Regions from separate parts of the Thermosinus thermophiluss DSM 23256 genome, predicted to be linked through region 2. Evidence: a T-box and tRNA genes for the amino acid it is inferred to sense, from the RefSeq annotation. Region 2 holds a T-box; the other holds one or more tRNA genes.

Region 1 (10,623 bases), on a different contig from region 2:
TTATGAATAAAAAATTCAATGCCGCATTCATACGCCCTGGTAATCATGGGTTCACTGTTAACCTGAGAGATCATAATAAATGATGTATCCAGCCGGTCGGCCGCTAACTTTCTTATCAGCTCGACACCGTCCTGCTTAGGCAGCAGCAAATCCACCAGGGCGATATGCGGCCGCTCCTCGCGGATAATTTTTTCCGCGGCAATTCCGTCGCCGCATTCCGCCACTACTTTGCCCAGCTCATATTCGTTAATTATGTGCTGAATAATTTTGCGGACACTAACATCGTCATCGACCACAACAAAAGACACGTTCATAAGTCACGTCCCCCTCGGACCACTTCCCTTAGTTATTCAATAAATTTCGACAAACCCCTTCAGTTTTCGTCCAAGTAAAATAAAATTCCATCAGGGCATCGCGGCGTCATTGCCGGGATGTTTTTTGCTGTGAAAATGGCGTTTTGCCTGCGCGGTGTTAAATCTTCACCCTATTTTACACTTCTGCAAGGTTACGACTGCCGTCCCTATTACTGGGGCTATGGCTGCCTTCCTCTATAAAACTTCATATTCCCCTTTCCTCCTGTTCATATTCCCCTTTCTTCCTGCGCCGCGAGCGGCGCCTTTTTTCTCGCCGCACCCCTACCGGCGCCGCCGCATATGATGTAGAAAAATGCGCTAAAGGAGGACATTTCTTTGTATTATCGCCTTCATCCCCACTGCTACCTCGTCCGCGGGGCCAAGCGTGGCGCCATCTACAACCTGCAAACCGGCAAGGTGCATTCTATTAATAAAGGGGCCGTCGATTTTCTCCTCGCCTGTGAAAATAGTGCCCTGGAAGATCTGCTCGACCTCGCTTTGCCGGAAAACAAGCCGCAGCTGGCATTTCTCGACAAGCTAACGGCCATGGGTCTGGGCTCATTTTACCTGAGCCAACCGGCCGAGCGTCCGGCACCGCCGCAAGTCGCGCCGCCCAAGTTAGAATTTCTCTGGCTAGAACTCACCGCAAGCTGCAATAACCGCTGCCTGCACTGCTACGCTACCAGCGGCCCCTGTGCCGACTACGACGCCGTGCCCCATGACCGCTGGCTGTCCCTTATTACCGAAGCCAGGCAGGCCGGAGCCACGGCCATTCAATTTATCGGCGGCGAGCCGCTGCTCTACCCCCGATGGCAAGAGTTAGCCCAGCGCGCCCGCCAGGACGGCTATGAAATCATTGAAATTTTTACGAACGCCACCCTCATTGACGACGACTGTGTAAAGTTTGTTAAAGACAACCAAATCAGTATTGCCACGACCATTTACGCCGCCAATGCCGCCGTCCATGACCGCGTCACCTTAAACCCCGGCAGCTTCAATCAGACGATGGCCGCCGTCCGTAAACTATTGGCCGCCGGTGTACCTTTGCGCATCGCTTCCATTATTATGAAAGCCAATGAGGAAGAAGCCGAAAACATTATGAAACTATGCGAAGAATTAGGCGTGGAAGTAACGCCGCCTGACGTCGTTCGCCCCACTGGCCGCGGTGACAATAGCAAGCTGCTGCCGGACAAATACCAAAAACCTCCCGTCAGACCGCCCTTTTTCACCGATGAGGAAAGCTTTTTCCGGGCCCAGTGTTATCACTCTTGTTTAGCCGGTAAAATTGCCATTACCGCCGCCGGTGACGTCATCCCCTGCATTTTCGCGCGCGACCAGATATGCGGCAATATTCTTCGCCAATCACTGGCTACCATCCTGGCAGGTCAAAAACTACAGCAATGCTGGCGCACCACTAAAGACCAGGTGGAAAAGTGCCAGGACTGCGAATATCGCTACGCCTGCACCGATTGCCGTCCGCTGGCCCAGGGAAGCGATACCGCCAAACGTTGGCTCGCCTGCTCTAATGATTGCGACTATAACCCTTATACCGGAAAATGGAAAACGATTAAAGAGTGAGGAATTGCGTCAAAAGGAGCGACGGGCCTGTTTTTTTTTTCATTTTCCGCCCGTCGCTACCTAAAACAGTGTCTTTGCCCGTTAAAACAGAACTTTCTTTCTGCTATTGTTGCGCTATAATCTATTTAGACTGCTGCACGAGACTACAAGGCCAAATTAGCTACGGTAAAATAACCGTTGCGGTTTTTCTTTTTGCTTGCATTTTAGTCTCTGCCCGCCTGGCCTCAGGCCGCTCGACAGGGCATATCGTGGATATTAAGGCATAAACTAAAGAACCGTCAAGACTATTGTCGCAGCATGTCTGGAGACAAGCCACGGGGTTTTGGTCCCGCGAGTTTGTAAGCCGGTGCGTGGGGCGCTAGGCCAGAGGGTTAGCACTTCGTCCGCGCCGGCTTTTTTATATTTCACAAAGTATGGAGGAATATTAAAATGAGCGGATAGAACCCCGGTTATGATGAGTTATTTTTCCATTCACCAATCCATGTTTGTTGGAGGAATCATTTTGAGTATTGACCCAAGAACCGACGACCTGCTAGACATAGCGAAATGGCGGCTGACCCCCTACCAGGTGCTGGTGCTGGGGTTTGCCGGCTTAATTTTCGTCGGCGCCCTGCTGCTGACCACCCCCCTAGCGTCGGCCAGCGGTAAACCCACGCCGTTCGTTGACGCTCTCTTTACCGCCACTTCCGCCGTATGTGTTACCGGTCTGGTGGTGGTGGACACCGGTAGCCACTGGTCATTGTTCGGGCAACTGGTCATTATCAGTTTAATTCAGATCGGCGGCCTGGGCATCATGTCCATGGCTACCTTGATCGCGCTGCTGATCGGCAAGAAAATTCAGCTCCGCGAGCGGCTCATAATTCAGGAAGCACTCAACCAGTTCACAATGGCCGGCGTGGTGCGCCTGATGATCTATGTCATGAAGACCACGTTCATCATTGAACTGATCGGCGGGACCATTCTCGCCATCCGGTGGTTTGCCGATTATGGTCCGCGAGGCATCTACTACGGATACTGGCACGCCATTTCCGCCTTTTGCAATGCCGGCTTTGACCTGTTCGGCGACTTTCGCAGTCTGACCGGTTATGTGGATGATATAACCGTCAATATCGTCATTACCATGCTCATTATTCTTGGCGGCATCGGCTTCACCGTCATTGCCGACGTGTGGGACAACCGCCGCTTCAACAAGTTTTCGCTCCATACCAAGCTTGTGCTATCCGTGTCCGCTTTTCTCATCATCTTCGGAGCGGCGGTAATTTTCCTGCTGGAATGGAATAATCCCGCCACCCTCGGCAGCCTAAACTGGCAAGGCAAACTTCTCGCCAGCTACTTTCAGTCCGTGACGCCCCGCACCGCCGGCTACAACACGCTCGATATCGGTAAGCTGGAAAGCGGCACCCTGTTTTTCCTGATCATCTTAATGTTTATCGGTGCTTCACCGGCCTCAACCGGTGGCGGGGTTAAAACGTCAACGTTTGGCGTATTGGTTCTCGCCATCGCTGCCCAAATCAGCGGCAAAAATGACGTTGAAGTTTTTCAGCGCCGCATTCCGGTAGCTACCGTTTATAAAGCCTTCACGGTCGTCTTTTTGTCGGCGCTGCTTGTCATTTTGGTCACGTTGGCGCTAACCGTGACTGAACAGGCGCCGTTTTTGAACGTGTTGTTCGAGGTTGTCTCCGCTTTCGGTACGGTAGGCTTGTCAACAGGTATCACGCCGACACTGACTGTCGCCGGCAAACTCTGGCTTATACTCACCATGTTCGCCGGTCGCGTGGGGCCGGTGACGCTGGCCCTGGCTATCGCCCTGCGGGCGCGCAAAGGCGCTTTGCAGCTGCCGGAAGGCCGGGTTATTATCGGTTAATATCGTTACAGACAAGAGAGGTATTATATTATGAAAAGGAATAAAAGTTTCGCCGTTATTGGCCTTGGCCGTTTCGGCACCAGTGTTGCCCGTACGCTTTCCCGGCTGGGTTATGAAGTGCTGGCTATCGATACCAAAGAGGAACGGGTCCAACAAGTTGCCGACGAGGTTACTCATACCTACATCGCCGATACAACCGACGAAAATTCGCTTAAGGCACTGGGCATCCGCAACTTTGACGTTGTCGTCGTAGCCATTGGCGAAGATATCCAGGCCAATGTCTTGACCACGCTGCTATTAAAAGACTTGGGCGTAAAATACATTGTCGCCAAGGCCCGCAATGAACTGCACGGTAAAATGCTGGAAAAAATCGGGGCCGACCGGGTAGTGTATCCCGAACGGGATATGGGACAGCGGGTAGCGCACAACCTTGTCTCGACCAACGTCCTTGATTATATCGAACTGTCGCCCGACCTCAGCCTCATCGAGACCAGTGCGCCCCGCTGCCTGGTGGGTAAAACATTGGCCGAAGCGCGGCTGCGGGAAAAATATGACGCCAACGTCGTAGCCATCAAGCGCGGTGATCAAATTATCGTCCCGCCTAATCCCGGGGAAAAAATTCAAGCCGGCGATGTCCTCATTGTCGTAGGCCGTAACGGCGGTCTGCAAAAATTGGAAGAACTGGAATAATAATTAATACATTTATGCTGAAACTTCCAGGTATTTGTCCGTCATTCTGTACGAAAATAAATAATGGACCCCAAACAAAATCACAAAGGAGGTCGTCCAAGAACATGGCGGACAAACAAAAACTGCAAACCAGCAAATCCAAGTACGGCACCTTGACGGCGACGCAAGACGTTAATGCCGACTATTCGTCGTCGAACGCCTCACCCACTAACACCAAAGCTACCGGCAAACAAAAAGCCAGTAAATCCGAATACGGCACACTGACGGCCAAAGCTGACGCCAACAACGATTACGAATAATCGCCAAAAAGCTGCCCTCCCATGGGCAGCTTTTTTGGCAGCGTCCGGTAAAACACCGCCACCGGCTAGCCAAACGCCCCAAAGCCTTTCCACCTATATACGGCGACGGAAAGCCCCTAAATTCTCGAGCATAAAATCAGGAGGTGCCCAAATATGTGCCCTTACCGCCGACCTGTCCATGAAATTTGCGTGGATAAAACCGACTGCCGCCGTGAATCCCCCTCTGACAACCCCCAGGAAAAAAATATGCTTGAGCCTACCGGCCACTGGACCAAAGACCATATACGCAAAGTGTATGAGGATAATCAGCAACAAAAGGTGAAATGACAATTTAGGCCTCCGGACAAAACCGGAGGCCTTCTCATTTTGCCGGCAAAAGGCAGAAGATATTGGCTTAACCGTACGGGCTTGGTATTAGTCGCCAAACAGCGTTCGCCATAAATAAAAAGTAGCATATGCTTCCCATCCTCGACATTGGCCGGCCAGCTTTCTAATCTCGTCAACCGTGTGCTTGACATCCCGCTTCAATCGCCTTTTTATTGCATTCTGCAAGCCCACGTCATCTACCAGAAAGGCAGATGAGAAAATTCCGTCGGAACGTTAATTGCAATAAGCATTCCCATAGCTTTCAGCCTTCCACCGTCCAAGCTCTAATTTATCCCCATTTCCCCCCCATTTTCCGGCGTTAACGCATTTTCAAGCTGTAGCAAATACCGCTTAAAATCGGTACGTGCCCCCTTATAACCAACTAACCCTCCATTTTTCCCCACTACCCGGTGACACGGTATAAATATGGGCAAAGGATTTTTAAAATTGGCCAGACCAACTGCCCGACAAGCCTGGGGCTGGCCGATCGCCGCGGCAATATCGGCATATGTCCGTACCTCACCGTACGGTATTGAACTTAGCACTTCCCATACCCGCCGGCAAAAATCGGTCCCGGCAATGGATAAAGGAACGTCAAACCGGCGCCGCTGCCGCAAAAAATACTCCTTTAACTGACGAATGGCAAAATCGCACCGGGCACTGTCCCGCTGACACCCGGTACTGCCTATGTACTCTTGCCAATCCCTACTGTCTATGGCTACCTTGCATACCCCTATATCATCCACGGCTACATATACAGGACCCAACGGTGTTTGCACTGCGTCATAGACAATCATGGCGCAATTCCCCTATCTCCCTGACTTTCCGGTATTTTTTGGGCGGCAGGCCCATGTGTTGACGAAATGCCGTATAAAAACCGGAAACGCTCCTAAAACCGACGGTTAAGCAAATATCGGTATTATTCAGAGAACTGTGCGCTAACAGCTCTGCGGCTTTGTCTATCCGGATGCGCCGTAAATATTCCTTGGGCGTACAGCCGGTGACTCTCTTAAATAAGCGCTGAAAATGAAAAAAACTAATCCCTATCCGTTCGGGTAATTCCGCAAGTATATCCGGGTTGTGATATTCGCCCCGTAGCAGTCGGCAAGCCAACTCGACAATATCTTCTTCCGGGCGGTAATGCGCCCCTAGATCAGGGCGGCACCTTTTGCATGGGCGAAAGCCGTCATGAAGGGCCTCATCCAGACTCGTAAAAAAGACTACATTTTCGCGGTTGGGAACTTTGGACTTACATGAGGGGCGGCACACGATCCCAGTCGTTTTTACGGCGTAGTAGAACGCGCCATCATACCGGGCATCATTCGCCGCAACGGCTTCCCACATCTTGGTTTCCGACAGCTTGGTCATGCTCTCACCCCGCGTAAGAAAGCTGCACTTTGGTTAATACGTTTTTATCATACCATAAAGCCGAAAATATTTCGTCCGAATTTATGCTATGCAATTCCTCGCTCCTTACCACTGTCGCATTGTTGCTCATTTGCTGTATAAATAAAAAAGGCTTCACGGCTAAAATACCGTGAAACCTTATCGCTCTATATTGGTGCGGGCGAAGGGACTTGAACCCCCACGGTTGCCCAACGGATCCTAAGTCCGTCGCGTCTGCCAATTCCGCCACGCCCGCATACTAACTTAGATGTGTCAATATCATATCACAGACGGCTAATACCTGTCAATTTTCCTCACACAAATAAATGGTGACCCACGATGGACTCGAACCATCGACACCCTGATTAAAAGTCAGGTGCTCTACCTACTGAGCTAGTGGGTCACACTGGCAGGGGCGGCTGGACTCGAACCAACGCATGCGGGAGTCAAAGTCCCGTGCCTTACCGACTTGGCTACGCCCCTATATAAAACTTGTGGGGTGACTGGAGGGATTCGAACCCTCGAATAACGGAGCCACAATCCGCCGTGTTTGGCCTCTTCACCACAGCCACCATGATCATTTCTCGCGACGAAGTATATTTTATCAGACTTGCTCAATTATGTCAAGCATATCTTTAATTATTTTTCTTCGCGCCGCCGCCGCGAGTAACGACAATGGTAAGTATAGCAGACTTGCCCACTTGTCGCAAGACCTTTTTGCGACAAATTGTTCGTTTCACCTGCCTTTTTAGTGCCTTCTTTTCTATATATCATCCATATGCAAAGCCGGGCACCGCTTTATAAGCGGCAGCATCCGCCGACCTGCTTACCCTTCGCAAACTAATAACCGCGTCCCTGACCGGTTATTTGCCTTACATGATTTCAAAACACCCCTGACCAGTAGGCGTCCGAGTCGAGTAAATTAAGAAAATAGTTACCTACGGCAAAAATAAAAACCGCCGATCTTGGCGGTTATGCTTGAAGTGGCGACCCCGGCAGGATTCGAACCTGCGACCTTTTGATTCGTAGTCAAACGCTCTATCCAACTGAGCTACGGAGTCACAGCAGATGTTGTTGACACTTGTTTATTATAGCCGCTCTACCCTATCTTGTCAACTTATTATTAATTGGAAATTTCTGTTTCTGTCACTAACCGGCGAGCAGTTCCGTCACGGTAACAGGATTATAGCCGCGGGCGCGCAGTTCGGGCAGTATTGTCCGCAACGCGTCAGCAGTGTTGCTGCCATGGAGGTGGAAGAGAATGATGGCGCCGCCTGAGACCTGGCTGAGGATTTTATTCGCCATGCTCCAGGCTGACACCCCTGTCCAGTCCCGGCTGTCCACATTCCACATAACCAAAGCGCGGTAGCCCATCCCGTTCAGCACGGCGCTAAGCGTGCCGTTATAATCGCCATAGGGCGGGCGAAACAGGTGGGTATAGCGGCTGCCGACCGCCCGCTCCAGCGCATACTGGGTAGACATTATCTCACTGCGCATTTCGTCGGCGCTCAACCGGGAAAACGATGGGTGGGAATAAGAATGGTTGGCAATCTCATGGCCGTCGGCTAAAATGCGGCGCGTCAGCTCCGGATTGGCGTCCACCCAGCGGCCGAGGAGGAAGAAGGTGCTGCGGGCATTGTACTCCCTGAGGACGTCAAGAATTTCCCGCACCTGGTAGTAGCTGCCGCCGTCGTCAAAAGTAAGCGCGACAAGCGGGCGGTCGGCGCGGCCGCTGTTCACTACGGCATAAAGACCATGCTGGCCGGACGATTTAGCCGAAGAAGCCGGCGGCGCGGCTGGCTTGGCCGCCGCCTTGAGGGCGGCGACGGTAGTAATTTTAAACCCTTTGGCTTTTAGTTGTTTGACCACTTCGGGCAAGGCCGCTGCCGCATGCGGCGCCTTTATATTCACATTAATAACCGTTCCCGCCTTGGCCGATGTAATGACAAACTCGGTAACAGCCTGGGGCGACATAAGCGTCCAGTCGCCGGTATCGAGGCCTCTGACGACGACGGCGCCGCGATCGTATTGCTCTACCGCCTGCAGGAAATTGTCCTCGTAATAATAAAAGGGCGGGCGGACAACCTGGGGGGCTTTACCGGCAGCAGTCTCCAGCGCCTTGGCCGCGTCAGCCAGTTCCTTTGCAATGTCCCCGCTGCTCACCTCCGCCCAATAACGGCGCTCCCGGCCATAATTGCCAAATTCCAGGCCTAAGGCAACGCCTTTTTTCACCAGCGCGGCCTGGGCGCTAATCACCGGTTCCCGGATAAACAGCGTAGCCGCAATCCCTTCGTCGCGGCATAAATTTAAGATACTTTCCAGTTCGGGAGCCGTCTCGATGTTTTCCACCGTCAGAGCCACGACGGGGCTAGTCACCGGCCAACCGTCCACCACCGGCGGCGCGGCCGTTCCTGTCTGAGTAAATACGACGGCCATTAAAAAACCAAAAACCAGGATAAACCTTTTCAACCGGCGCCATCTCCTATTCTGAAAAAAACTCCACATAGACAGTCTATGGCGCCAAGTTCCCATTTAGTACAACCGGAATCTAATAAATAAACCAGCCCTGCATAGCGCAGGGCCTTGAATAATCAATCTTCGTACTGGAACAGCGGCGTAGACAAATACCGCTCACCTGTATCAGGCAAGAGGACAACAATCGTTTTGCCCGCATTCTCGGGCTGCCTGGCCAGTTCGGTAGCGGCGAAGAGAGCGGCGCCGCTGGAGATGCCAACCAGCAGCCCTTCAGCCTTGGCTAACTCACGGGCCGCAGCGAAAGCTTCTTCCGTTTTTACTTTAACAATGCCGTCAATAATGCCGGTATTGAGAATAGCAGGGACAAAACCGGCGCCAATCCCCTGGAGCTTGTGGGGACCGGCCTGCCCCCCCGATAAGACCGGCGAATCGTAGGGCTCTACGGCGACAATCCGCACGTCTTCTTTGCGTTCCTTGAGCACTTCGCCTACGCCGGTAATCGTACCGCCGGTACCAACACCGGCGACAAATATGTCAACTTGCCCGTCAGTGTCCCGCCAAATTTCCTCCGCTGTCGTCCGGCGGTGCATAGCGGGGTTAGCGGGATTTTGAAACTGCTGAGGCATAAATGCGTTCGGCAATGCTGCCACCAGTTCTTCCGCCTTACGGATGGCCCCCTTCATCCCTTCCGCGCCCGGCGTCAACACCAGCTCGGCGCCAAGGGCTTTTAGCAGGCTGCGGCGTTCAACGCTCATAGTATCAGGCATGGTGAGAATGAGCCGGTAGCCTTTGGCCGCGGCGACAAAGGCCAGGCCGATGCCGGTATTGCCGCTGGTCGGCTCGATAATGACCGAGTCTTTATGGAGCAGCCCCCGTTCTTCGGCATCCTGGATCATGGCGTAGCCTACCCGGTCTTTGACACTGCCCAACGGGTTAAAATATTCCAGCTTGGCGACAAGGCGAGCCTTAAGCCCCTGACGCTCATTATAGTTCGCCAGCTCCAGCAGGGGCGTATTGCCTATTAGCTCGGTTAGATTTTTCGCGATTTTTGCCATAATGCACCTCTAATTCCTAGTATTCCAGTCGGTTTATTTATATTATAACCCGACGGAAATTTACCAGTCAAGTCTTGGCATACTTTCGCTTACTTTAAGTCCCACTCGGCAACGGGACAATCTCGGTCGACGAAAAACACGGCTGCCCGGCCGCCCAGCCGGGCGACGAACTCGGCTAGCTCATCGCGGGCGGCTAAAACATCGGCTTTGTTAACATCGGCGAAACCGTCAATCGGGAAAAAGATATACCGCGACTCAGCAACGATCTTCGCTTTTTCGCCCTGACGCCACACCCAGCGGCGGGTGCGCACCTCAACATCATCGGCGTAAACAATCTCGCCGGGCGGCACAACTTCCACCTGTTGTTCGCCGAACGGCGTGAACACATCGCCTTCACGGCTAAGCCGCAATCGCATATCCCCGGTCATACGCTCCAGGTCATGCGCTCCCATGGGCAGCACATACTTAAGCGAAAGGGCGTTAACTAAATCGACAACAGGATTAATTTGCGGCAACTGTCCGGATTTATAAACCCGGGTATGAAGCGCTTCCACCGA
Region 2 (10,623 bases):
CCGCTAAAAAACCGAGCGATACCTGCGGCATCATACTAACCGCCGCCAAAAGGTGTTCCAAGGCATCAGGGGCGATCTTCTTGCCCGCTGCCGCCAGCTTGTCTACGAGCCATCCGCGCAGTTCCTTTACCTTTAGCGGCGCAAGTTCGACCGCTGCCCCTCGTTCTTCTATGGCTTTGAACAATTTACGCCGTTTATCCGCCTTCTCGGTTGTCTGAAAAATAAGCAGGGTGTATTCCGGCAAGTTAAGTACCAACCTGAGGATACGTTCGGCATCGCGGTCGCCAACGTCGCCTTCGTCGGTATTTTTGCGACCGGCCCGGAACAAAGCCGTTTCCCTGACGACTACGACATTTTTGCCGCCCAAAAATGGCGCCGTTTCCACCACGGCCGTCAATTCGGCCGGCGCCGGGTCGCCATCAAATATAATGAGATTGGTTTCCCGCTCCGCCGGCGATAGAGCGGTGTTTATAATAGCCGCTTCTATCTCCCGGGCAAGGTAGACTTCCTCGCCGTGCAAAAGATAAACCGGCAGCACCCGGCCTGACCGGATCTGCCGCACTGCTTCTTGATAATTCATCGCTGTCCTCCCCTATTTGGGCCGGCTGCAGGGCCATTGCTTGCATAAGCACTCACCGTAAGCGTCTTGCCATCTGTAGTAAATAATACGGCACCATCCCGATCCGTACGGTAAACTTTGACGCCCTGGCTGTCCAGGCGGGCCAGCGTCTCCGGGTGCGGGTGCCCAAAACGGTTTTGATAACCAACGGATATTACGGCATACTGTGGCGACAGGGCGGCGAGAAATTCCGGTGAGGTTGACGTTTTCGAACCATGGTGTCCGACTTTTAAAACGCTGCAGGGCGCGAGACCACTGGCTACCAGGACCGTCTCCTGCGCCTTTTCCAGATCGCCGGTAAGCAAAAAACTATGACGACCGTAATCCACCCGGACGACAACGGAAGCTTCATTCCTGGCGGCGCCGCCAACCGGCGCATGAACAACTGTTAGGGAAACACCGTCGATAATAATATTTTGCCCGGTAAAGGCCGGAACGGCAACCGCGGCTTTCTTGCCCCTCAGAAAAGCCTGCATCGCCGGCGAAATCCGCTCCTCTTGCGCCACCAGGGCCGTTCTGACCGGCAGGGACGCAGCGATAGCGGCAGCGCCGCCGGCGTGATCGCTATGGCCATGGGTCAAAATCAGATAATCAAGAGCCCGGATGCCGTGATGGCGAAGATAAGGCAGCACCACCTGTTCACCGACGTCAAAACCGTCGACATCGCCGCTTTTGCCACCGGTATCTACTAATATGGCCCGCCGGTGCGGCGTTGTTATTAAAGTAGCATCACCCTGCCCAACATCGATAAAATGGACCCTGACGGGTCGGGGATACCACAAAGCAACAGCAAGGCAGACAGCGGCCACCAGGCCAGCCACTGCGACCGCCTGGGGCCACTGCCGTACCACCGCCGGCAGGGATGGCAAAATGCCAAACCGGTACCCGTACACCCAGGCTATAAAAAAATAATATATGAGACCGGCCCAAATTGTAAAGGGCGGCAGATAAACAACACCGCCGGGCATAGCGGCCAAAAATGCGGCCAGCTGCACCACGGCGCCGATTGCCAGCCCGCACAAGGCCAAGAGGACTTTTGCTCCCCAGCCGGTAAACAGACTGACCAGGCATGCCGCCAGACCCAAAATTACTACACCCTCCACAAGGGGAACAATGATAAGATTGGCGAGAAAAGCGCTTAAGGACAAAGTATTGAAATACCAGGCCAGAAAAGGCAGTACGCCTAGCTGGGCCGCCAGCGTCACCGCAAACGGCCCGGCCAGCACCCCCGGTAAAAATGAGGTCAATACCGTCAAGGTCTTACGGTAAAGAAAAACCAGTCCGGCCGTAGCGGCGAACGACAGTTGAAAACTGATATCATAAAGCAGGGCAGGTTGAACGGCTAGCATAGCCAGAGCCGATAAGGACAATGCCGTGGGCGCATCCTGTTCCCGGCCGGCGGCCAGCGCCGCTAACGCCGTTAGTCCCATCAAACCCGAACGGACCACCGGTGGAACCAGGCCCGCCAGCATCATATAAAAAAGAACCGTCACCGCCGCCAGGGCGGCACTAAAACGTGGGCGTAACCTGAGTACCCTGCCCAGCCACAGGGCTACCCCGGCCGCTAAAGCGATATGTGTTCCCGATACCGATAAAATATGGATTATGCCGGTTGCGGCGAAGTCGGCAATGACTTCTTTCTTGATTCCCTCATAGCCGCCAAAAACAAGCCCGGTAAGAATCGCCGCATCGCCGGGCGGCAAGGCGGCGGCGATTTGCCCTTTCAGCGCCTGGCGCCACGCATGTAGCCGCCCGTGCCAGGATAAAGCCGGCGCCGGTGTAACTACCACTTTGCCGGGAGAAAGGAGTATTGCCGTAATGCCCTGACGTTTAAGCGCGGCTGCCCAATCAGCGGCACCGGGATTTTGATAGCCGCGGGGCGCAGCTATTATCCCGGAAACAGTAATCTTGTCGCCGTATCCCGCCACCTTCTGGTTCGCCGGCTGGCGGACGGTCACGATAATGCCGCCCCTAACCGTTTTACAATCCTGCTCCGTTTGAACCGACTCGGTCTCCAGGCGGTACCGCACTTTCACCTGGTCGTCGCCGACCGGCGTTACGCGCGGCGGTTCGGCGACCATACCGGATAAGACCACGCTGTTTCCGGCATAGCGGCTGATATCATTCGCCGGCAGCATATCGGCATGCAGAAAGCGGACGATCCCGGCCACAAAAAACAGCCCGGCCAGCAGCCAGGCCGCACGGGCGGGGCTGCGGCTTGCCTGCCAGGCAGCAGCCAGCAAGAACGCAATAAAGGAAATAGCCAGTACCGGCCAGGGCCAGTTGGCTAGATCAGCTGCCCATATTCCGGCAGCAAACGCGGCAGTTATGAAAAGCGTAAGATTCCGCATCGCTCGCGTTACAAAGAAATTTTATCTTTAATTTGATTAAATTTGGCTTCGCCAATTCCCGGCACTTTCTTTACTTCTTCCAGATCCTTAAAACCGCCGATACTTTGGCGGTAGTCTATAATCCGCTGGGCCAGCGCCGGCCCGATCCCTGGCAGTTTGTCCAGTTCGGTAGCGCTGGCCGTGTTGACGTTCACCTTGCCGGCACTGCCGGCTGGGTTAGATCCGCCGGGTCCGGCCGCCAGCACTACTGTCGGCACATGAACATGCATTCCGTCTTTTAATGGCTGGGCCAGGTTTATCCGGGTACTGTCGGCCCCAGCGGCGAGCCCGCCCGCGTAATTCACGGCATCCAATACCCGTCCCCCGGCCGCCATCTTGAAAACACCGGGTTTATTCACCGCACCACTGACGTAAATGACTACCTCGTCTGTCCGTGATTGGGCCGTCACAACCGGCCCACCGGCGACCGTTTCCGTTACCGTAGTCTTTTGCCAGTAATGATAAAAACTGCCGGCAACAATCAACGCTGCCATCAGCAAGATAATGACCAGCCGTTTCTGCACCCCGTCCACTTACCCTTCCCCCTTGGCGATAATGCAGCTATATTTCTCCAAATTTATCCATATTTCCTCTTTCGTCACTTATTTTAGCACCAGCGCGCGAGCCCCCTGTTAGTTGCAGGACAAGCACTCCGGCAAGAATAAGCAGGCCGCCAAGGCCCTGCATAACCGTAATCCTTTCTCCCAGTAACAAGGCAGATAACAGCACCGTAATTACCGGTTCAAAAGTGCTGATAATAGAAGCATTGGTCGCGCCTATCCGGTACATGCCGGCAAAAAAGCCGAGAATCCCAATACAAGTTGCAAAAACGGCAATCCCAAAAATGGCAAGCCAACCTTGCAGCGAAAGCTTCCACATAAGGGTGCCGCTAAGGGTACCGCCGATCATAAAGACAACAGCCGCCGCTGTGCAAACGTAGACAGTGGATACCAGCGGATCAATCCCTTTGAGCAGCCGGTTGCCGGCAACAATATAACAGGAATAAACCAAGGCTGAACCAAGACCAAATGCGGCGCCAGTTATGTTAAGACCAGTCAAGGATACGCCGAGCACCAGTACGAGACCGGTAAAACAAATAATCAACGCCCCCACCTTTCGCCAGCTGAGCACCTCGTCCCCGACTAGATAGGACAAGATACTGACCAACGCCGGATAAGTATATAAAATTATTCCGGCAAGGCTGGCCGGCAAGTAAAGTACCGTAAGGGCAAATAGTGTTGACATAAGATCATAGCCAATGCCCCCCAGTAAGCAAAGCTGCACGGCCTGCTTGCCGGTTACCCGAAAGTCAAGGCCGCATAGCCGGATGATGGCCCAAAAAAGCAGCGAAGCGATCGCAAAGCGATAGGCCAAAACGGTGACCGTATTGGCGCCGGCCGCATATGCAATTTTAATAAAGATGGCCAGGGTGGCAAAACCGCAGGCCGAAAATATTATCATCAGAACCCCGACTGTCTGTGCATTCAAAGCCATACCTCCTGAAGCATTGCAAGCTACTTTATTCGTTATAGATGGCTAAATCTTCCTCTTAAGTAAAAAATTAAAAGTAAAAATGCCGGCTTGGTAACAACCAGGCCGGCAAATATTTTATCTTACCACAATGTTCACCAGTTTTTGCGGCACACAAATCACTTTCACAATTTGTTTGTCCGCTACCAACGCCCTTACCCGCTCCTGCGCCAGAGCAATTGTTTCCAGTTCTTTCGCGTCCAGACCGACGGGAACCTTGATTTTATCCCGCACTTTACCGTTGATTTGCAAAACGATTTCCACTTCGTCAACCCTGATGGCTTCCGGATCAAAACCGGGCCATGCCTGCTTATGAACACTGCCCTGGGCAATGGTCTGACTCCACAGTTCTTCGGTAATATGTGGGGCAAAAGGCGCGAGCAGCCGGAGAAGGGCAGAAAGGGCTTCGCGCACCAGGCCGGGATTGGGCGCCGCTGTCTGCTCCCGGAAGGCGTATAACGCGTTTACCAGTTCCATAATGGCGCTGATGGCAGTATTGAAATTGAAGCGTTCCCCAATATCCTCCGTAACTTTTTTAATCGTACTGTGCAGTACCCGCCGCAGCTCGCGTTCTGCCGGGCCAAGGGCCGCGGGGTCATAACTTTCGTCAGCAGCGGCGGCAACAGGCGCGTAGTGATGGACAATCCGCCACAACCGTCCTAGGAACCGGAAGGCCCCTTCCACGCCCTGGTCGCTCCACTCCAGGTCTCTTTCCGGCGGGGCGGCAAAGAGGATAAAGAGTCGGGCCGTATCAGCGCCGTATTTGCCGATGATTTCCTCCGGCGATACAACATTACCTTTCGACTTCGACATTTTGGCGCCGTCTTTGATAACCATGCCTTGAGTCAGCAAATTCTTAAAGGGCTCGTTCACATTAATAAGCCCGGCATCCTTAAGCACCTTGGTAAAGAAGCGCGAATACAATAAATGTAATATGGCATGCTCAATGCCGCCGATGTATTGGTCCACGGGCATCCAATAATTGGCTTTGGCCGGATTAAAGGCCTCAGTATCGCTGTGCGGGCTGGTATAGCGGTAGTAGTACCAGGAAGAGCAAATGAAAGTATCCATGGTATCTGTCTCCCGGCGGGCTTTACCGCCGCACCGCGGACAAGTACAGTTGACGAATTCTTCCACCTGGGCCAGTGGGGAAACGGCGCCGGTTGCAAAGCTGACATTCTCCGGCAGCATTACCGGCAAATCCTCTTCGGGAACAGGCACCACGCCGCATTCGGGGCAATAAATAATCGGGATAGGCGCGCCCCAATAACGCTGACGGGATACTAACCAGTCGCGCAGCCGGTAATTGATACGCCGCTTGCCCAGACCTTTCTCCTCCAACCAGTCGGCGATGGCTGCTTTGCCCGCCTCGTTGTCCAGGCCGGTGAACTGCCCGGAATTAACCATCACCCCTGGACCGTCATAAGCGCCGGTCATGCTTGCCAGATCCAATTCAGCACCCTTAGGCTGGATAACGATGCGTTTGGGCAGATTATATTTGGTCGCAAACTGCCAGTCCCGTTCATCGTGGGCCGGGACACCCATAACGGCTCCCGTACCGTAATCCACAAGAACATAGTTGGCAATCCAAATGGGCACCTTTTCGCCATTGAACGGATTGACGGCATAAGCGCCGGTAAATATTCCCTCTTTTTCCGTTTCGGCGGAAGTCCGGTTAATTTCGCTCATATTGCGGATGCGCTCGATAAAGGCACGCACTTCGCGTTCATGCGGCTTGCCGGCGATCAGCTTGTCCACCAGCGGGTGCTCGGGGGCCAAGACCACATACGTCACCCCGAAGGCGGTATCATGACGCGTAGTGTAAACCGTGATCTTCTCACCCGCTTCAGGAACGTCGAAGCTGAATTCAACCCCTTCGCTGCGGCCAATCCAGTTTTCCTGCATAACTTTTACCCGCTCCGGCCAGCCCTTGAGCTCTTTGAGGTCTTCGAGCAGCCGGTCAGCATAGTCGGTAATCTTAAAGAACCATTGTTCAAGCTCTTTTTTGACGACTACGGAATCGCACCGCCAGCAACGTCCGTCTACCACCTGTTCATTGGCCAGTACCGTGTTGCAGTCATTGCACCAGTTAACCGCTGCCTTCTTTTTATAAGCTAAACCGCGATGGTAAAAAAGCAGAAACAGCCATTGCGTCCAGCGATAGTAATCGGGATGGCAGGTCGCCACTTCCCGGTCCCAGTCGTAAGAGAGGCCGAGTTCCTGTTGCTGCCGCCGCATATTAGCAATATTGTCCCATGTCCATTTCGCGGGATGAATGCCGTGTTTGATAGCGGCGTTTTCCGCCGGCATGCCAAAAGCGTCCCAACCCATGGGATGCAGGACATTATAGCCTTGCATCATTTTAAAACGGGCAATCACGTCGCCAATGGAATAGTTGCGTACATGGCCCATATGCAAGTTGCCGGAAGGATATGGAAACATCTCGAGCACATAATACTCCGGCTTTTGCCGGTTCATTTCACAGGCAAAAGCTTTTTCCTCTGCCCAAACCTTTTGCCATTTTGCTTCAATTTCACGGGGGTTGTAGCGTTCGTTCATGCTGACCTCCTGTCTGAATTTGTATATTAAAAAACGCCCCACGGCTGATGCAGCCAGGGACGAAACTAGTTCGCGGTACCACCCTGTTTGGCAGCTATCGCTGCCCGCTCTAGAACCGTTAACGCCGGTCAGCCGTCAGTCGCTAATTCCCTTCACGACCGCTCCTCGGCAGTGAGTTCAGCACACCGATAGGTTGGCTCGCATCATCCGCCAACTTTCTGGACTATCTTTATGTGCTTACTACCCTGCGTCTTTGGATTATCGTCTACCATTATATAGCAGCGTAAAACAAAAGTCAACAAAACCACTGGTTTTCAGGGAGTTCTAAGGCGGAAATTCATTCATAAAATGATTGCAGGGGAGGTGGATTATGTATAAGTTAATTATTGGCACCGTCCGGGTTACCGTCGCCGATGATAATATCAGCCGCAGCGACGCCATCACCGCGGCCAAAAAGGCCATTGCCGCCGCCAGTCAACAGGGCAAGCTGCTTAGCCATGTCGAAATTGACTTGGGAAACAGTGGGCTTGAAATCAAGACGACGGAAAAAACCGGAACCAGAATAACCCGTAAGACACTAAAGCAAAGCATGCTGGACGGCATGCACGCGGCAATTCGCGAAAAACTCTATCCTACCGGCGCCTTTGCGCAGAAAGACGTATGGTATGACGGCGATACAGGGCAGGAATGGCACGGTACAGAAGTGGAAACGGCTCGCAGCGAACTCCTCGCCAAATTCGCCGAATGGTCAAAAACGATATGATATTATGTAGAAGCCCGCAATTAGCGGGCTTTATTTCTGGTTCCGCCCGGTTTTGACCAAGGCCGTAAATGCATCCACCACAACCGGATCAAACTGCCGGCCCTTTTCCCGGATAATATTATCGATGGCCGTATTTACATCGGCTTTTCCCCGGTAGGTCCGTCCCACCGTCATGGCGTCAAAAGCGTCAACCACTGACAGAATACGGGAGCCCAGCGGAATTTCCTCGCCACACAGACCGTCCGGATAGCCCTGGCCATCATAACGCTCGTGGTGATGACGAATAATGGGCGCCGCTGCCTGAAAAGCGGCGATACCCTCCACAATATCGGCGCCGACAATCGGATGGCGGCGGATGATCGCATAATCATCCCCGGTAAGTGGTTCCATTTTGCTAAGAATATTGGCGGGAATAACGATCTTGCCGATATCGTGGAGAATCGCTGCCGTGGCCAGCACTTCCATATCCTCCGGCGTTAAATTAAGAGCCGCCCCCAACTCCTGCGCCAGATTGCAGACTGTTTGCGAATGTCCCTGGCCATAGGGGTCCTTCATTTCAAACATATTCACTAAGATTGTAAGCATCTGGCGATAGTCTTGCTCCCGGTTGGCAGCCATCAGGCTTTGCGGCGTCAAATTAAGAACAATTTCGGCGGCATAGTGACACTGTTTGCCCAAAACAACAGGAATGGCGTAGCGCCGGACAAACTTGCTGTCGCCTTTGGCATCATCAAGCCGCTCTTCCCTTACCTGCGTTTCGCCCATAGCCAAAGCTTTCTCAACAAGGCATTCCGTAAATGGACACAACAAGTCCGAATTGTGACACTTCACCGCATCACCGCCGTCAGGCAAACATAGTTGCGTAAAGCTGTCGTTCACCAATTCGGGTTGTCCCTGTTTGGTGATTAGAGCAGCAAACGGCAACCGCGTCCACAGCTCCCGGTAAACTGCGATTTTTTTCTGTGCCTGCCCCAATTCGCTCTGCGTATGCACGACATAGAGCGTAATAATCAGCAAAGCGCCGGTGCTTAAGAGATAACTGGTAGAACTAATGGCATCGCCCGCGGTAACGGCCACGACAACATGGAAAACGTTGGCCACTGCGAAGATAACGACAAAAAATAGCAAGGGACGATGCAGCCGCATTAACATTAGGGCACCCCCTAATAATATATTTACTACATTTTATGTAACTTATATGGGTGCGGCGCATGTCCCGAATTAGAGCAGGCGGTGAAAAAATGGTAAAAAACGGCGCCTTAAGCCCCTCCCGCAGAAACTTTCTCTAGCCCCGGTAGTTGGGCCCGGGTAACTTGTTTGCATATTTACACCAAATCTTTTATAATGTAACTAACCCACCCCCCCTGGGGAGAAGGAAGAGGTGTCCGCCTATGGTGAATGCATCCGTCCGCACTGAGGTGTTGAACCGGCTGCGCAACGTCAAAGGCCATATCGCCGGCATTGAGCGCATGGTCGAGGAAGAGCAGTCGTGCAGCAATATTTTGATTCAGCTTTCCGCAATCCGTTCTTCCATCGAAAAAATTGGCATCTTTATTCTCGAAAACAATGCTGTCGAGTGTTTGCTCAACAGCCCAGACGCCACTCCGGAAGACCGGCAGAAAATTGACCAGATTGTCAGACAAATAATTACCTTCTTAAAGTAGTAAAAACCACCCGTCCGGGGGTGGTTTCTATTTGGGTTAAAGCAAATTCCAGATAAAACCAAAACCTTTTTGCAGCCAATCAAAATAGATAAAACAGCCGACAATAATTAAGATTATGCCTGCTGCGCGTTGAATGGCCGGAAGCCATTGGTACAGATGACGAACTTTATGTAAATAGCTGTTGAATAGCAGCGCGAGGGCGATAAATGGCAGGCAAAAACCAACGGCGTATATAAAAAGGAGGAACGCGCCCTGAGCTATCGTGGCGGAAGCGCCTGCATAAATCAGAATAGAAGCGAGAATAGGGCCAGTGCAGGGCGTCCAGCCGGCTGTAAAGGCGATACCTAAAATAAACGCGCCCAGCGGCCCCTCAAAAGCGCCGCTAAGCAGCGGCCGGTACTCGCGGTGCAAGGCCGGCAGACGGATAAGTCCAGCCAAATGAATTCCCATCAGAATCATAAACACGGCACCCACCTTGCGGACTACATCCTGGTACGTGAAAAAAACTTGCCCAAAATAGGACGCCGTTGCCCCCATGGCGACAAAAATAATAATAAATCCGCTGAAAAAGCACGCCGCGTTCATTAAAAACCGCCATTTGCTAATGCGGCCGGTCTGTGTGCCCGTGCCGGCCAAGACAGCCGTATAGGTAGGCAAAAGGGGCAGCACGCAGGGTGACAAAAAAGATACGACGCCTGCGGCAAAAGCCGTAAGCAAAGTAAGGTTATCTTCGCCCAAACCTTTCCCCCCTTACAATAATTCTTTTATGACTCCTTCCAATTCGGCCATTGTAACACCGCCCGCCTTACGGTAGCGGATAACGCCATGGGCATCGACGACAATTGTCGTGGGGATGGCGTTTATGCGATACATTCTCGCTACCGCGCCCTCTTTATCGGTGATTACCGGTAAACTGTATTGGTTCTTGGCGAGAAACTCCGCCACTTGTACAGGCGGTTCTTGAACATTTACCGCATAAAAGTCCACTGTTTGCCGGTATTTCTGATAAAACCGGTCCAGTTCGGGCATCTCGGCCCGACACGGCGGACACCAGGTTGCCCAAAAATTAATTACGGTAACTTTACCGGGTTTACCGAG

Evidence for each region. The T-box of region 2 lies ahead of leuS (leucine--tRNA ligase). A T-box ahead of a tRNA ligase gene usually reads a tRNA of that ligase, here a tRNA-Leu.
Region 1: it has a tRNA-Leu gene. The T-box ahead of leuS (leucine--tRNA ligase) is inferred to sense a tRNA for this amino acid. The anticodon was not compared.

What each region holds. Positions count from the first base shown of each region.
Region 1 is NZ_FNBU01000004.1:18,253-28,875, reverse strand. Features, by position in the region: gene BLQ99_RS03625 (response regulator) at 1-314, opposite strand, end outside; gene BLQ99_RS03620 (radical SAM/SPASM domain-containing protein) at 690-1,931, shown strand; gene BLQ99_RS03615 (TrkH family potassium uptake protein) at 2,434-3,795, shown strand; gene BLQ99_RS03610 (potassium channel family protein) at 3,826-4,485, shown strand; gene BLQ99_RS03605 (hypothetical protein) at 4,590-4,784, shown strand; gene BLQ99_RS03600 (methylated-DNA--[protein]-cysteine S-methyltransferase) at 5,435-5,947, opposite strand; gene BLQ99_RS03595 (bifunctional transcriptional activator/DNA repair enzyme AdaA) at 5,934-6,518, opposite strand; tRNA gene BLQ99_RS03590 (tRNA-Leu) at 6,710-6,792, opposite strand; tRNA gene BLQ99_RS03585 (tRNA-Lys) at 6,864-6,939, opposite strand; tRNA gene BLQ99_RS03580 (tRNA-Gln) at 6,944-7,019, opposite strand; tRNA gene BLQ99_RS03575 (tRNA-His) at 7,032-7,108, opposite strand; tRNA gene BLQ99_RS03570 (tRNA-Arg) at 7,521-7,597, opposite strand; gene BLQ99_RS03565 (polysaccharide deacetylase family protein) at 7,686-9,005, opposite strand; gene cysK (cysteine synthase A) at 9,128-10,066, opposite strand; gene BLQ99_RS03555 (B3/B4 domain-containing protein) at 10,156-10,623, opposite strand, start outside.
Region 2 is NZ_FNBU01000026.1:23,874-34,496, forward strand. Features, by position in the region: gene holA (DNA polymerase III subunit delta) at 1-580, opposite strand, end outside; gene BLQ99_RS12760 (DNA internalization-related competence protein ComEC/Rec2) at 577-2,970, opposite strand; gene BLQ99_RS12765 (ComEA family DNA-binding protein) at 2,979-3,542, opposite strand; gene BLQ99_RS12770 (DMT family transporter) at 3,571-4,497, opposite strand; gene leuS (leucine--tRNA ligase) at 4,618-7,098, opposite strand; T-box leader at 7,151-7,361, opposite strand; gene BLQ99_RS12780 (hypothetical protein) at 7,469-7,861, shown strand; gene BLQ99_RS12785 (HD-GYP domain-containing protein) at 7,892-9,013, opposite strand; gene BLQ99_RS12790 (metal-sensitive transcriptional regulator) at 9,253-9,525, shown strand; gene BLQ99_RS12795 (cytochrome c biogenesis CcdA family protein) at 9,562-10,263, opposite strand; gene BLQ99_RS12800 (TlpA family protein disulfide reductase) at 10,276-10,623, opposite strand, start outside.